4 regions of the Pseudoalteromonas sp. SCSIO 43095 genome follow, and region 1 is predicted to be linked to each of the others. Evidence: predicted binding sites of a transcription regulator. Region 1 holds the regulator's gene; each other region holds the start of a gene.
What was found. The regulator sigma-54, encoded in region 1, starts transcription at its own class of promoters, with help from an activator protein. The targets are predictions, from matches to a motif close to GTTGGCACGNNNNTNGNNT.
Positions count from the first base shown of each region.

Region 1 (3,162 bases):
TGCCACAGGCAGCCCTGCATATTTTGAAGAAACACAAGCTGATGGCACCATAATGAGCGCCAGTGCTAATGAAGTGCGTTACGATGTGTCGCTGCGTTTTTTAACCTTAATCGGCGATGCAAGCATTGCTCAAGCAGGTCAAAAAATAACAGCTAAAAGTATCACTTACGATATCGAGCAGCAGTTAATTAGCGCAGAAAAAGACGAAAACTCAACAGACCGTGTACACACTATTTTAGTGCCTGTTGAAAATAAAAAAGAAGATGATAAAGGCCAACCATGAGCACATTAAAAGCAGAGCTATTAGCTAAAAGCTACAAAGGTCGTGAAGTGGTGAAAAACGTTGGCCTAGAGGTTGAAGCTGGCAGTATTGTGGGGTTACTTGGCCCTAATGGTGCAGGTAAAACCACCACCTTTTATATGATTGTAGGCCTTGTACCTAGCGATAAAGGCAAAATATCAATTGATGATAAAGATATTACTTTATTACCGATGCACAGCCGAGCGCGTTTAGGGATTGGTTATTTACCGCAAGAGTCGTCTATTTTTAGAAAGCTGACTGTTTATCAAAACTTAATGGCTATCTTAGAAACACGTAAAGAATTAAATAAACAACAACGCGAAGATACTTTAAATAATTTACTTGATGAATTTAGCATTCAGCATATCCGCGATAGTCAAGGTATGGCTTTATCAGGTGGTGAACGTCGCCGCGTTGAAATTGCTCGCGCGCTTGCAGCAAACCCTAAATTTATCCTTTTAGACGAACCCTTTGCGGGGGTTGATCCTATCTCAGTATTAGATATTAAAAAGATTATAGAGCATCTTAAAAACCGTGGCATTGGCGTCCTTATTACAGATCATAACGTGCGCGAAACACTTGATGTTTGTGAAAAAGCCTACATAGTTTCTCATGGGGAGTTAATTGCATCAGGCACTCCTGAATACGTATTAAACGATAAAACAGTACGCGATGTTTATTTGGGCGAGCAGTTCAAGCTCTAATATGTGTGTTATTCCACTAAGCATCTGCTAAGATTAATCATACTTAGGTCTGTTGACCTATCAAGGTTGAATTTGCAGCAGTCTGTTTGGTATTTAGGCAAGGCAGAGCCTATGTGGTGTGGTATTTCCCCATAAATAGGCGATAACGCAGCATCAATGCCAAACAGGCGCTGCCCTTCGGGTTCTGCCTAGGGACGATTTACTCTTTGTTGCTCGGTTTTGACTTAGCCCACTAGGTTACAAACCTCGCGCCGCAATTAAACCGCCCCTAGTTTGAACAAATTTTAATCGTAAAGGTCAACAGACCGTAATTTAAAAGGATTGTTAGAGATACATGAGGCAATCATTACAGCTGCGCATGGGCCAGCAACTTACAATGACTCCACAATTGCAACAAGCAATTCGCTTATTGCAACTCAGTACATTGGATCTCCAGCAAGAAATTCAAGAAGCGCTCGATAGCAACCCCTTGCTTGAAGTTGAAGAACACGATTACAGCGAAGACACTGCAGGTAAAAACGAACAAAAAGCCGATAACGATGACTTAACGCTAAGTGCCTCAGCTGACGATAAACCTAGCGAGTATGAGCAAGATAGCGGCGAAGCAATGACCAAAGACACCATTAGCGATGATATGGCTATGGATGTTACTTGGGATGAATATATGAGTGCTGCGCCTGCCTCTTCATCGGGCCCAATGCCAGAAGATGAATCTATTTATCAAGGCTCTTCGACTGAAACGCTGCATGAGTATTTAATGTGGCAACTTCAACTGACGCCGTTTAGCCCTACCGATGAAGCGATAGCTATTGCAATTGTAGAAGCTGTGGACGACTCAGGGATTCTAACCCTTAGCTGTGAAGAAATATTAGAAAGCTTTAACCAAGAAAACGACGCCGAAGATGAAGTTGAACTTGACGAAATAGAAGCGGTACTAAAGCGTATTCAACTATTTGATCCAGTGGGAATAGCCGCGCGTAGTTTACAAGAGTGCTTGTGTATTCAGCTAAATCAATTTGATAAAGACACACCTTTTTTAAACGAAACAAAAATGATCTTAACCGATCATATTGATTTACTGGCTGCGCGTGACTATCGCACGTTGATGAAAAAAACAAAGCTTAAAGAAGATGAGCTTAAAGAAATCATGACGTTGATTCATACGCTCAGCCCAAAACCGGCAGACACTATTGTCAGAGAAGAGTCTGAGTACGTTATTCCTGACGTGTCGGTTAAAAAAGTAAAAGGCCGTTGGGTGGTTGAACTAAACCCAGATAGCATGCCTAAGATCAGAGTAAATAGCCAATATGCAGCTATGTCGCGTACGGTTAAATCAAGTGGTGATAGCCAGTTTATTCGCTCGCACTTACAAGAGGCTAAATGGTTTATAAAAAGCTTAGAAAGTAGAAACGACACGCTGCTTAAAGTAACTAACTGTATTGTGCAGCAACAACAGGCCTTTTTTGAACATGGTCCTGAGGCGATGAAGCCTATGGTACTTAACGATGTGGCTGAAATGGTGGAAATGCACGAGTCGACTATTTCACGTGTTACTACGCAAAAATACATGCACACACCACGTGGCATTTTTGAGCTTAAATATTTCTTTTCAAGCCATGTAAGTACTGAAAATGGTGGCGAATGCTCATCAACAGCAATACGAGCATTAATTAAAAAATTAATCGCTGCAGAAAACTCAGCTAAACCATTGAGTGATAGTAAAATTGCAGATATATTGGCAGAGCAAGGAATTAAAGTAGCGAGGAGAACTATAGCAAAATATCGCGAATCTCTAGCTATTCCCCCGTCTAATCAACGTAAAAGTTTGATTTAAGGCGTACAACAAAGAGGAAAATGTTTATGCAACTGAATTTAACTGGTCGTCATGTAGATATTACCGACTCGCTTAGAGACTACGTAAATAGCAAATTTTCGAAGTTACAGAGGCACACTGATCACATAACGAATGTGCACGTTATTCTCGATGTAGAAAAACTAAACCAAAAAGCTGAAGCAACCGTTCATGTTAGTGGCGCTGAGATTTTTGCTTCTACTGAGCATCAAGATATGTATGCCGCTATAGACTCGCTCATTGACAAGCTAGATCGTCAAGTAATTAAACACAAAGAGAAACTTGCTCGACACTAACACTATGAA
Region 1 covers NZ_CP087995.1:269,764-272,925, reverse strand. Annotated here, with positions in the region: gene lptA (lipopolysaccharide transport periplasmic protein LptA) at 1-283, shown strand, start outside; gene lptB (LPS export ABC transporter ATP-binding protein) at 280-1,005, shown strand; gene LOC50_RS01275 (RNA polymerase factor sigma-54) at 1,340-2,839, shown strand; gene hpf (ribosome hibernation promoting factor) at 2,866-3,153, shown strand; gene ptsN (PTS IIA-like nitrogen regulatory protein PtsN) at 3,158-3,162, shown strand, end outside.

Region 2 (3,162 bases), 580 kb from region 1:
CTGCCACTGATGTTGTTTAGCCTTTAATGCAGCCCGATTAATCACATGCTCAAGCTCCCTCACATTGCCTGGCCAGTCATATTTTTTAAGCAGCAGTTGCGTTTCAATACTGAGTTTTAGCTGTTTAATAGCGAGCTTGCGGGCTGTTTTTTCTGCAAAATAACCGGCTAATAAAATAACATCTTCATCACGGGCTTTTAAAGGCGCTACGCTTAACGGGTACACACTTAGGCGATGATATAAGTCGGCGCGAAATCGCCCCTGTTCTACTTCGTGTTTTAGGTCGCGATTAGTTGCTGCAATCACTCTAACATCAACATATTTAAGTTCATCTTCGCCAACGGTTTGTACTTCACCACTTTGCAGTACCCGTAATAATTTACTTTGCATTGCCAGTGGTAGCTCGCCTATTTCATCCAAAAATAAGGTACCGCCATCGGCTAACTGAAATTTACCTTGGCGGGCATTTTGGGCGCCGGTAAAAGCGCCTTTTGCATGGCCAAAAAATTCACTTTCTGCGAGGTTTTCAGGCAGTGATGCACAATTTAAATGGATCAATGGCTGATCTTTGCGTGCTGAATGCAAGTGAATATTACGCGCCACCAACTCTTTGCCGACCCCAGTATCACCTAAAATTAATACACTAAAATTAGAGGCTGCAACCAGCTTTATTTCGTTTTTAAGGGTTTGTATTACTGGGCTTTGGCCAATAATTTCACCACCATCGCGTTTGAGTGCCTCACGGTTTAACGCTTGTACTAATTCATTTGAATGCTGAGCATGCTGTTTATAATGGGCAAGCTCTAGAGCTGTTTTAAAGTGTGCGCTACACAAGGTTTGTAAGGTGTTGAGTGTATCAGCCGTAATGCCGTCAAACGCATCAGCGTTTAGGCTATCAAAGGTCAGAATGCCAAGTAGTGCGTTTTTATCATAAAGGGGTAACCCTAAGCAGGCATGCACTGGAATATCACCGGTTTTAGCCAGTAGTAGCCCGTCGTATGGATCAGGTAGTGGACAGTCATGTGCAAATTGCAGAGCCAAACGACTACTGCAGATGGCTTTAAGGCGAGGGTGCTCCGCAATATCAAAACGTCGTCCTAGGCTATCGGGCATAAGCCCTTTAATGGCTAAGGGCTTTAATTGCTCGCCTTGGCGAATTAACAAGGCGCTAGCATCACTTGGAATAACACGTTCAACCGTGGCTAAGAGCTGCTCAAAACTGTGGGCATGTAAGGTGCTTTGTGCAAGCTCCAAGGCAACTTGAGTCAGGTTGAGTTGTTGGTTCATGTCAAAATGACCTGTTAGTGTATTTTTACATGTTTTATAGTAGGTCATAAAGACTCATCTTGTAAAGTGAGTTAATTTAACTTGTTGAATATTATGGGTTTAATTAGTTGGCACGCTCTGTGTAATGCTAAGTGCAAGCAGTTAGTTATTACATAGGAAATAAACATGTTATCCGATAAAACCATACAAATAGTTAAAAGCACGGTGCCATTGCTTGCAGAGGCAGGTACGGTCGTAACCGATCATTTTTACAAGCGCATGTTTAGTCATAACCCCGAACTTAAACATATTTTTAATATGACTAATCAAGAAACGGGTCGTCAGCAATTTGCATTATTTAATGCGTTGGCTGCGTACGCGCAAAATATTGATAATTTAGCCGTGTTAAAAGAGGCGCTAGCGCGAATTAATCATAAGCATACCAGCTTAAATATTTTACCTGAGCATTATCCTATTGTGGGCGCACATTTAATCGGTACGTTAAAAGAGCTTATTCCTGAGCAGTTTACTGCCGATGTTGAATATGCGTGGCGCGAGGCCTACGGTGTACTTGCTGATATTTGTATTACCGAAGAGGCGGCATTGTATGCGCACAGTAAAAACAACCATGGTGGCTGGGCAGGCACGCGCCAGTTTGAAATTACTGATAAACATGTTGAATCTGAATTCGTAACTAGTTTTACGCTGACACCTGTGGATGGTAAAGCAGTTATTACCTACAAGCCAGGACAGTACATTGGCATTAAAGTTAAGCCTGAGGGCGCAGAATATGAAGAGATCCGCCAGTATTCTATTTCGCAAAAGAGCAATGCTAAAAACTATCGTATTAGCGTTAAAAAAGAGTGCCAACCAAAGCCTGGCGTGGTGTCTAATTATTTACACTCACTAGAGCAAGGCGCACGAGTACAGTTATACCCGCCAGCGGGAGATTTTATTTTAAAAAATGAGGCAACTCCAGTTGTACTTATTTCAGCAGGTGTTGGCCAAACCCCGATGATGGCAATGCTGCAAACGCTACTTAGTGGTGATAAAAATCAAGCGATTAGTTATTTGCACGCGTGTGAAAATAGCCGCGAATTTTCATTTAAAGGGTATTTAGCGCAGCAAACGGCAATGCATCCACAGCTAAAAACATTTACTTGGTTTAATCAAGGTGGCGAGGAGTGTGATTTCACTGGGCTAATGGATTTAACAGTGCTTGAGGCATCATTACCTATTAGCGAAGGGGCATTTTATTTGTGTGGACCAGCATCATTTATGGCTTACGTAAAAGGCCAGTTACTTGATTTAGGTGTGCAAAGCTCAAATATTCACTACGAAATATTTGGACCACACCAAGCGTTTTAGATTAATTAAAAGCGTGTGTTACACACTTTTAATTTAAACTTACAGCTTTTTACTATTTGTGTTGGCAGCATAAGCTTGTTGTTGCCAAGCATTAAATAGCTTTTGTTGTTTAGCTGAAATTTTTAAACCATACGTTTTTTGCATGTAAGCGTACGCATCGGCAATGCGTTTACGTGCATGAACAGGCGGTTCAACAACACGTTGTTTAAAATTAACTTTAACCTCACAACGACCATATTGCGTCGCGTTTTGGGCTAACATGCCAAAGCGGTAGTTTGAGCGATCGGCGTTAATTTCACCAATTGCAGGGGCTAAATTGTTTATATCGGCTTCCATCATGCGAAACTTAGCGCTAACTTTGCGGCAGTTTTTACGCCCACCATCTTGCCAGCATTGTAACTGGTGACCAAATTCCCATGCAGGGACAATATGTTCCCATTCAATTCGCAATGCACGTTGATTTACTTTGCCTGAGCGGGTTAGTGTGTTGCGAGGCACGTAGCCACAATGGGTAGGGTCGGGTACTAA
Region 2 covers NZ_CP087995.1:2,738,162-2,741,323, reverse strand. Annotated here, with positions in the region: gene norR (nitric oxide reductase transcriptional regulator NorR) at 1-1,287, opposite strand, end outside; gene hmpA (NO-inducible flavohemoprotein) at 1,453-2,634, shown strand; gene LOC50_RS12940 (endonuclease) at 2,674-3,162, opposite strand, start outside.
Region 2: the regulator sigma-54 is predicted to act here: its motif matches at 1,394-1,412, upstream of hmpA (NO-inducible flavohemoprotein).

Region 3 (3,162 bases), 410 kb from region 1:
ACACTGATATTTTTACACCACAAAGTCGAATTGATAAAAATGGACATTATTTAAGCCCTATTGAAGGTAAGAATTATGAACTTGGCATAAAAGCTTCTGTACTTGATGAACGTTTAGACATATCCCTTTCTGGATTTAAAATTTATCAAGATAATGTAGGCGAGTACACGGGAGATACCATTGCAGAAACACTTCAGGCCATCTACAAGCCCATTGACGGCACATTAACTCAGGGCTACGAGCTAGAAATCAACGGAAAATTAACCGACAACTGGAACGCTTATTTTGGCTATACCCATAGTAAAGGCGAAAAACCGGATAATACGGTATTAAATACCACCAACCCAAAAGATCAATTTAAACTTTTTACTAGCTATCAACTCTCAGGTGCATTAGACAATCTAAAAGTGGGTGGTGGCTATCGCTGGCAAAGCAATAGCTATGATGAAGTTAAAAACCCTGTTTATGGCGCTGTTGAGGTAAACCAGCCTAGTTATGGTATTGCCAGCCTAATGGCGAATTATCAAATGAATAAGCAATTATCTGTTAGCCTAAATATCGATAACTTATTTGATAAGCATTATTACAGTCAAATTGGGTTCTATAACCAATATCGTTATGGCAAGCCAAGAAGCTTCTCTCTCCAACTTAAATATAGTCTCTAACAAGTATAAAAAAGCCGCTGACTATTCAGCGGCTTTAGTGGAGTATGATGGGGTAATACTTATTGTACTCTTGCAAACTCTTCTTTAGAAAGTTCACCATTTCCGTCAGTATCTAAGTCATCAAAAATATTCATTAGTTGTTTATTAGACGCAGCTTCCTGCTGACTAATTACACCGTCGCCATTACTATCAAAAGAGGCAAAGTCTACCGCAGCATAAGCTGCTGATGATGACGCTAATACTAAAATCGCAAGTGTTGTGTTTAATGCTTTCATAATAAGTCTCCTATAAGAGGGAAATCCTTTTCTGAGATCCCTGTGCAATGAAAAAAGCCAAAAATTAAAAGTTTGCAAACTCAGCTTTAGAAAGCTCACCATTACCGTCAGTATCAAGCTCAGTAAATGCGGCTGTTAAATCAGCGTTTACAGCCGCTTCGCTTTGACTAATAGCGCCGTTACCATCAGTATCAAGCATGTCAAAGTCGCTTGCTGCAAAAGCAGCTGATGAAGAAGCAAGAGCGATAAGTGCGAATGTTTTATGTAATGTTTTCATAATTTAATCCTTCAAAATGTAATGCAATGGTCTATCAAAAAATTGTGTCTGGCTATCACAGTCCTTGTTATTCTCTTTCATAGGCTTCCTTGCCTATTTAGGTTGCCTTTGGCAACTCAGAATATACTTAGCCTTGTCTTATGCTTTCGAAAATTCTTCTTTTGATAGCTCACCGTTTTGGTCAGTATCAAGCTCTGAGAACATGCTCATAAGTTTTGCATCAACCGATGCTTCGCTTTGGCTAATAGCGCCGTTACCGTCAGTATCTAGTGTGTCAAAGTCGCTCGCTGCAAAGGCAGCTGATGAAGAAGCAAGAGCGATAAGTGTAAATGTTTTGTGTAATGTTTTCATAATGAGTATTCCTTAAAATCGTTTAAATTATGGGGGAGCTTTTAACTCCCAAAACTTTAATAGCTTAGGGTTATGCTTTAGAGAACTCTTCTTTTGATAGCTCACCGTTTTGGTCTGTATCAAGCTCTGAAAACATGCTCATTAGTTTTGCATCAACTGATGCTTCGCTTTGACTGATCGCGCCGTTGCCGTCAACGTCTAGCGTGTCAAAGTCGCTTGCTGCAAAGGCAGCTGATGAAGAAGCCAATGCGATAAGTGCTAAAGTTTTATTAATGCTTTTCATAATCTATCTTCCTTCAAACAAAGTTTATGTTTTATGCGATTAAGTGTTTTACTTTAAATCACGTTTCGTTCTATACAGCCTGACTATTACAACTTCGATGCCAATAATATAAAAACTATAATTTTCAATAAATTAACCTGCAACTAGCTGAAAATGGCGCTATTTAACTCGTTATTTTGTTGCTTTTTAGCAACAGTAGATGAGGCAATAAAATTAAAACAATAAAAATCAAAGAGTTGAGTTTAAGGAAAGCCCCACACAGTCGATGAGCAATCGCTAAAAAAGAGGATTAAATAAACAAAAAGGAAGGTGAGTTAAGTTTAATTTTGTTATAAACAAAAAATTAGAATAAAAAAACATATTTAACTAATTGTTTTTAATAAATTTATAAAATAAATTTGAAATGGATTTTAAAAATAACAACAACACATGGCTATTTGTTGCAAAAGAGCGAAAATGTTAGAGCTTGTTGATATTTTAGAATTGTAAAATGTTCAGCGTCGAAAGATAACAGGCCTTATACAATTTCAAATTCAAGTGCACTAGGGTCAATGAAGTGATCTCCCATCAGGGTTTTCATTTGCTCTTCACTGGCAAATAATCGAATTCCGCAATATATACCTTTAGCATGTTTTTTCACGCTGCATATTTGCCCTTCGTGCTTTGTATCTTCATCAAACACTACAATACAACGCATATCTTTAATGTCGTCAATTTCTTGGGTTGTTTTAATATCAAACATAACACCCGTTAACGAAATATCTTTTATAACGCCTTCAAAGGAGGGACGATCATCCGATAATTTTAACTTGGCAGGAAACAGCGTCGGTATACGCGCTTGCGAGCGCAGCTCAAATAACTGTACTTGTGATGGATAGTCGATAAACAATAACTTAGCCGGGTGAGATGCTACAGACATAAGCTGCTGACGAAACGCTAGTACATGCCCACCACTGCCCTCTATAAGCGCTCTTACCACCACCATCACACCATCGCGTAAATAATCACTTGCCATGGGGAGCCGTTTTGCATTGGGGTAATTTAAAATAATAAACTTTTTTTCTAATAAGCCTATAAACTCTGTTTTTACGCGTCGGCTACTGGTTGGTGTCAGTATTTCTAAATCGACCATGCCACCTGTGACGATTTGGCTTAACTTTTCCAAATTGGTTTTTTGCATAGTTCTTTCCTAATATTTAAAACGTTATCCACGCCAAAATGTTGGGGTGAATAGCACTAATAGTGTAAATATCTCTAAACGACCAAATACCATTGCCACGGTTAATATCCATTTTGCAGTATCGGTAATAG
Region 3 covers NZ_CP087995.1:2,913,886-2,917,047, reverse strand. Annotated here, with positions in the region: gene LOC50_RS13735 (TonB-dependent siderophore receptor) at 1-665, shown strand, start outside; gene LOC50_RS13730 (EF-hand domain-containing protein) at 725-940, opposite strand; gene LOC50_RS13725 (EF-hand domain-containing protein) at 1,005-1,217, opposite strand; gene LOC50_RS13720 (EF-hand domain-containing protein) at 1,356-1,568, opposite strand; gene LOC50_RS13715 (EF-hand domain-containing protein) at 1,639-1,851, opposite strand; gene LOC50_RS13710 (flagellar brake domain-containing protein) at 2,369-3,031, opposite strand; gene LOC50_RS13705 (TrkH family potassium uptake protein) at 3,056-3,162, opposite strand, start outside.
Region 3: the regulator sigma-54 is predicted to act here: its motif matches at 1,938-1,956, upstream of LOC50_RS13715 (EF-hand domain-containing protein).

Region 4 (3,162 bases), 370 kb from region 1:
TTACCTCACCCGACTCATTAAGCTCAAGTGTGTCAGACTCCAGCAGCGCTTGCTTACCGACCAATGTTGATGCTTGCAATGCTGAATTTGATGTCATCGACGCAGCTAAAGACTCAAAGTTAGAGTTTAAATTTGAGATCCCTTCAGCCATAGTAAAGTTTGTCATTTGTGCAATCATCTGATCGTTATCAGCTGGTTTGCTGGGATCTTGATATGACAACTGCTGTGTTAACAACGAAAAGAAATCTTCTTGGGTTAACGCATCACTCTCTTCTTTTTTTGGCACTTGCTTATCTTGCCAACGTAAAGAGTCCATATAGGATGAAGAAGTACTAATATCGTTACTCATGAGCTACCCTCAGTTACCGCTGACCTAACAGCAGTGTTTTACTTAACATTTGCTTAGCTGCATCAGCAACTTGAACATTTGTCTGATAAGAGCGAGAAGCAGAAATCATATTTGCCATCTCCTCAACAACATTCACGTTGGGTTTGTAAATATATCCATTTTCATCCGCACTCGGGTGATTTGGGTTATATTCGATTTGTAGTGGTTTATTACTTTCAACCACTCCTAACACTTTTACACCAACGGCAGAGCCCTGTGGGTTGCTTGCTGACGCTGACGCTTTTGTAAGCTCCGCAGCAAATACAGGTTGTCGCGCTCGGTACGTCTCATTTTGCGAAGAGCTAATTGTATTGGCGTTAGAGATATTACTTGCCGTGGTATTTAATCGCACGTTTTGCGCGCTCATACCTGAACCAGCAATATCAAACACATTATATAAACTCATAATTAGGCTCCTTGACTACCGAGGGCTTTTTTCAGGCCTTTAAATTTACCATTAAGAAACTGGACACTGGCCTGATACTCCATAGCATTCTGTGTATACAAGTTCCGTTCCACTTGTATATCAACAGAGTTACCATCACCCGTATCTGTTTGATTTGGCGTACGAAATAATTCATTACCACCTACACTACGGGTACCACCGGCAATGTGTTTTTCATTGGTTCTTACCATGGTATTGCCGCTTAGTTGGTTGGACTTTGCCGTTTTTAATGCTGAGGCAAAGTCGATATCTTTTGCTTTATAGCCGGGCGTATCAGCATTTGCGATATTAGTAGCGAGCATTTCTGCTCTTTGCGAACGGATCAACATCGCATGCGGATGCACGCCTAATGCTTTATCAAAACTGATAGCCATAACTACCTCCAAAAAATTGACTCAGTACCGATAAAGCAATAAATGAGCCAGCAGTGAAAATAGTGATAATAAAAACAAAAAACGACGCAATGGGCGTCGTTTAGTGGAGGGATAATATATTTATGAAGGTCATTTTTTTTGGTAAATGATACCAGGGTTACAACGCACCATATCAAAGTCAGTACTTAAACCAGACATAGACTCCGACGCACCTAAAAATAAGTACCCCTTAGGGTTAAGTGCTTGAGAGAATTTTGCAATTATTTTGGCTTTCACCTCAGGTGAAAAGTAAATTAAAACATTACGGCAAAATATAATATCGAACTTACCCATTAAGGCGTACGAATCGAGCAAATTTAAATGCCTAAAGCTCACTTGCTTTTTCAATGAATCAACCACTTGTGCCATGCCATTGCCGCTGTCTTTAAAAAACTTTTTACGGCGCTGTGCAGAGAGTCCGCGAGACAATGCCAATGCGTCATATTCAGCATGTTTACATATATCAAGCATGGTATTTGATATATCTGTACCAATTATTTGTGCACCCATTTTTAAAACACCAGGGCTGCTGGATTGAAACTCAGCAACCGACATCGCTATTGAGTAGGGTTCTTGTCCTGATGAGCTCGCCGCAGACCATATTTTTAATGGCCTATTTAACGTTTTAAACTCAGGGAATAATCTGGTTTTAAGTAACTCAAACGGATACTGATCTCTAAACCACAATGTCTCATTGGTTGTCATGGCATCAACAACGGCTGCGCGCAGCTGGCGCTCATGTACACCTAGCGTTTTACTTACCAGTTCAGATAACGAATCAACATTAAATCGAGACATTAATGGTGCCAAACGGCTCTTTACTAAATACTGCTTATTTTCACCTAAAACAATACCGCACTGTTGTTCTAAAAATAAGCGAAATTGATCGTATTCATTTTGCTGTAAATCTTTATTAGTCAAATCAATAACACCTATGTTTATTAATCACGATGAACCCATTTATTAACGGCTGTTGCAAGCTCGTCTGGGTTAAATTTTGCAATAAAATCATCTGCTCCTACTTTTTCAATCATCGCTTGATTAAAAACACCACTCAATGATGTGTGTAAAATCACATGTAGTGGCGCGAGCTTAGGATTAGCTTTGATTTCTGCAGTCAGCGTATAACCATCCATTTCTGGCATTTCTACATCAGAAATCAGTAGCCCTACTCGCTCTGTAATATCATTTACGCAATCGAGCTCTGCAATTTCTTTTAATCTTATTAAAGCTTCTTTACCATTTTTAGCCAACTCAGTTGTTACACCTAATGGTTCCAATGCTCGTTTTACTTGATTTCGCGCAACAGCCGAATCATCAGCAATAAATACTATTCTCTCGCCTAAATCTTTTTGTATAGTGCCTTGCGAGGCAACATCATCACTTACCGTAGTATTAACTGGGCAAATTTCGTTTAAGATTTTTTCTACGTCGAGTATTTCTACCAACTCATTTTCAATTTCAGTGACGGCTGTTAAATAAGAATAACGCCCTGCTCCTGATGGCGGTGGCATTATTTTTTCCCAGTTCATATTAACAATTCGCTCAACACCACCAACTAAAAAACCCTGCACTGTGCGGTTATATTCTGCAATAATAATAAAACTGTCTTCAATGTTTTTAATGGGCCGCCCGCCTACAGCCATCGATAAATCAATCACTGAAATAGTTTGGCCTCGAATGTGTGCTACACCACGAATATAAGCATTAGATTTTGGCATGCTGGTTAATGGAGGGCATTGAAGAACTTCTCTTACTTTGAACACATTAATGCCAAAGCGCTGACGCCCATTAAGCTTAAATAACAATAACTCCAAGCGGTTTTGCCCAACCAACTGTGTACGTTGGTTTACTGAGTCTAAAATGCCGGCCATTTAATCTCCTAAGAAAACAAATATAAGGAACGATAATTGCTT
Region 4 covers NZ_CP087995.1:643,944-647,105, reverse strand. Annotated here, with positions in the region: gene LOC50_RS03015 (flagellar hook assembly protein FlgD) at 1-349, opposite strand, end outside; gene flgC (flagellar basal body rod protein FlgC) at 363-794, opposite strand; gene flgB (flagellar basal body rod protein FlgB) at 797-1,207, opposite strand; gene LOC50_RS03000 (CheR family methyltransferase) at 1,337-2,167, opposite strand; gene LOC50_RS02995 (chemotaxis protein) at 2,188-3,120, opposite strand.
Region 4: the regulator sigma-54 is predicted to act here: its motif matches at 1,241-1,259, upstream of flgB (flagellar basal body rod protein FlgB).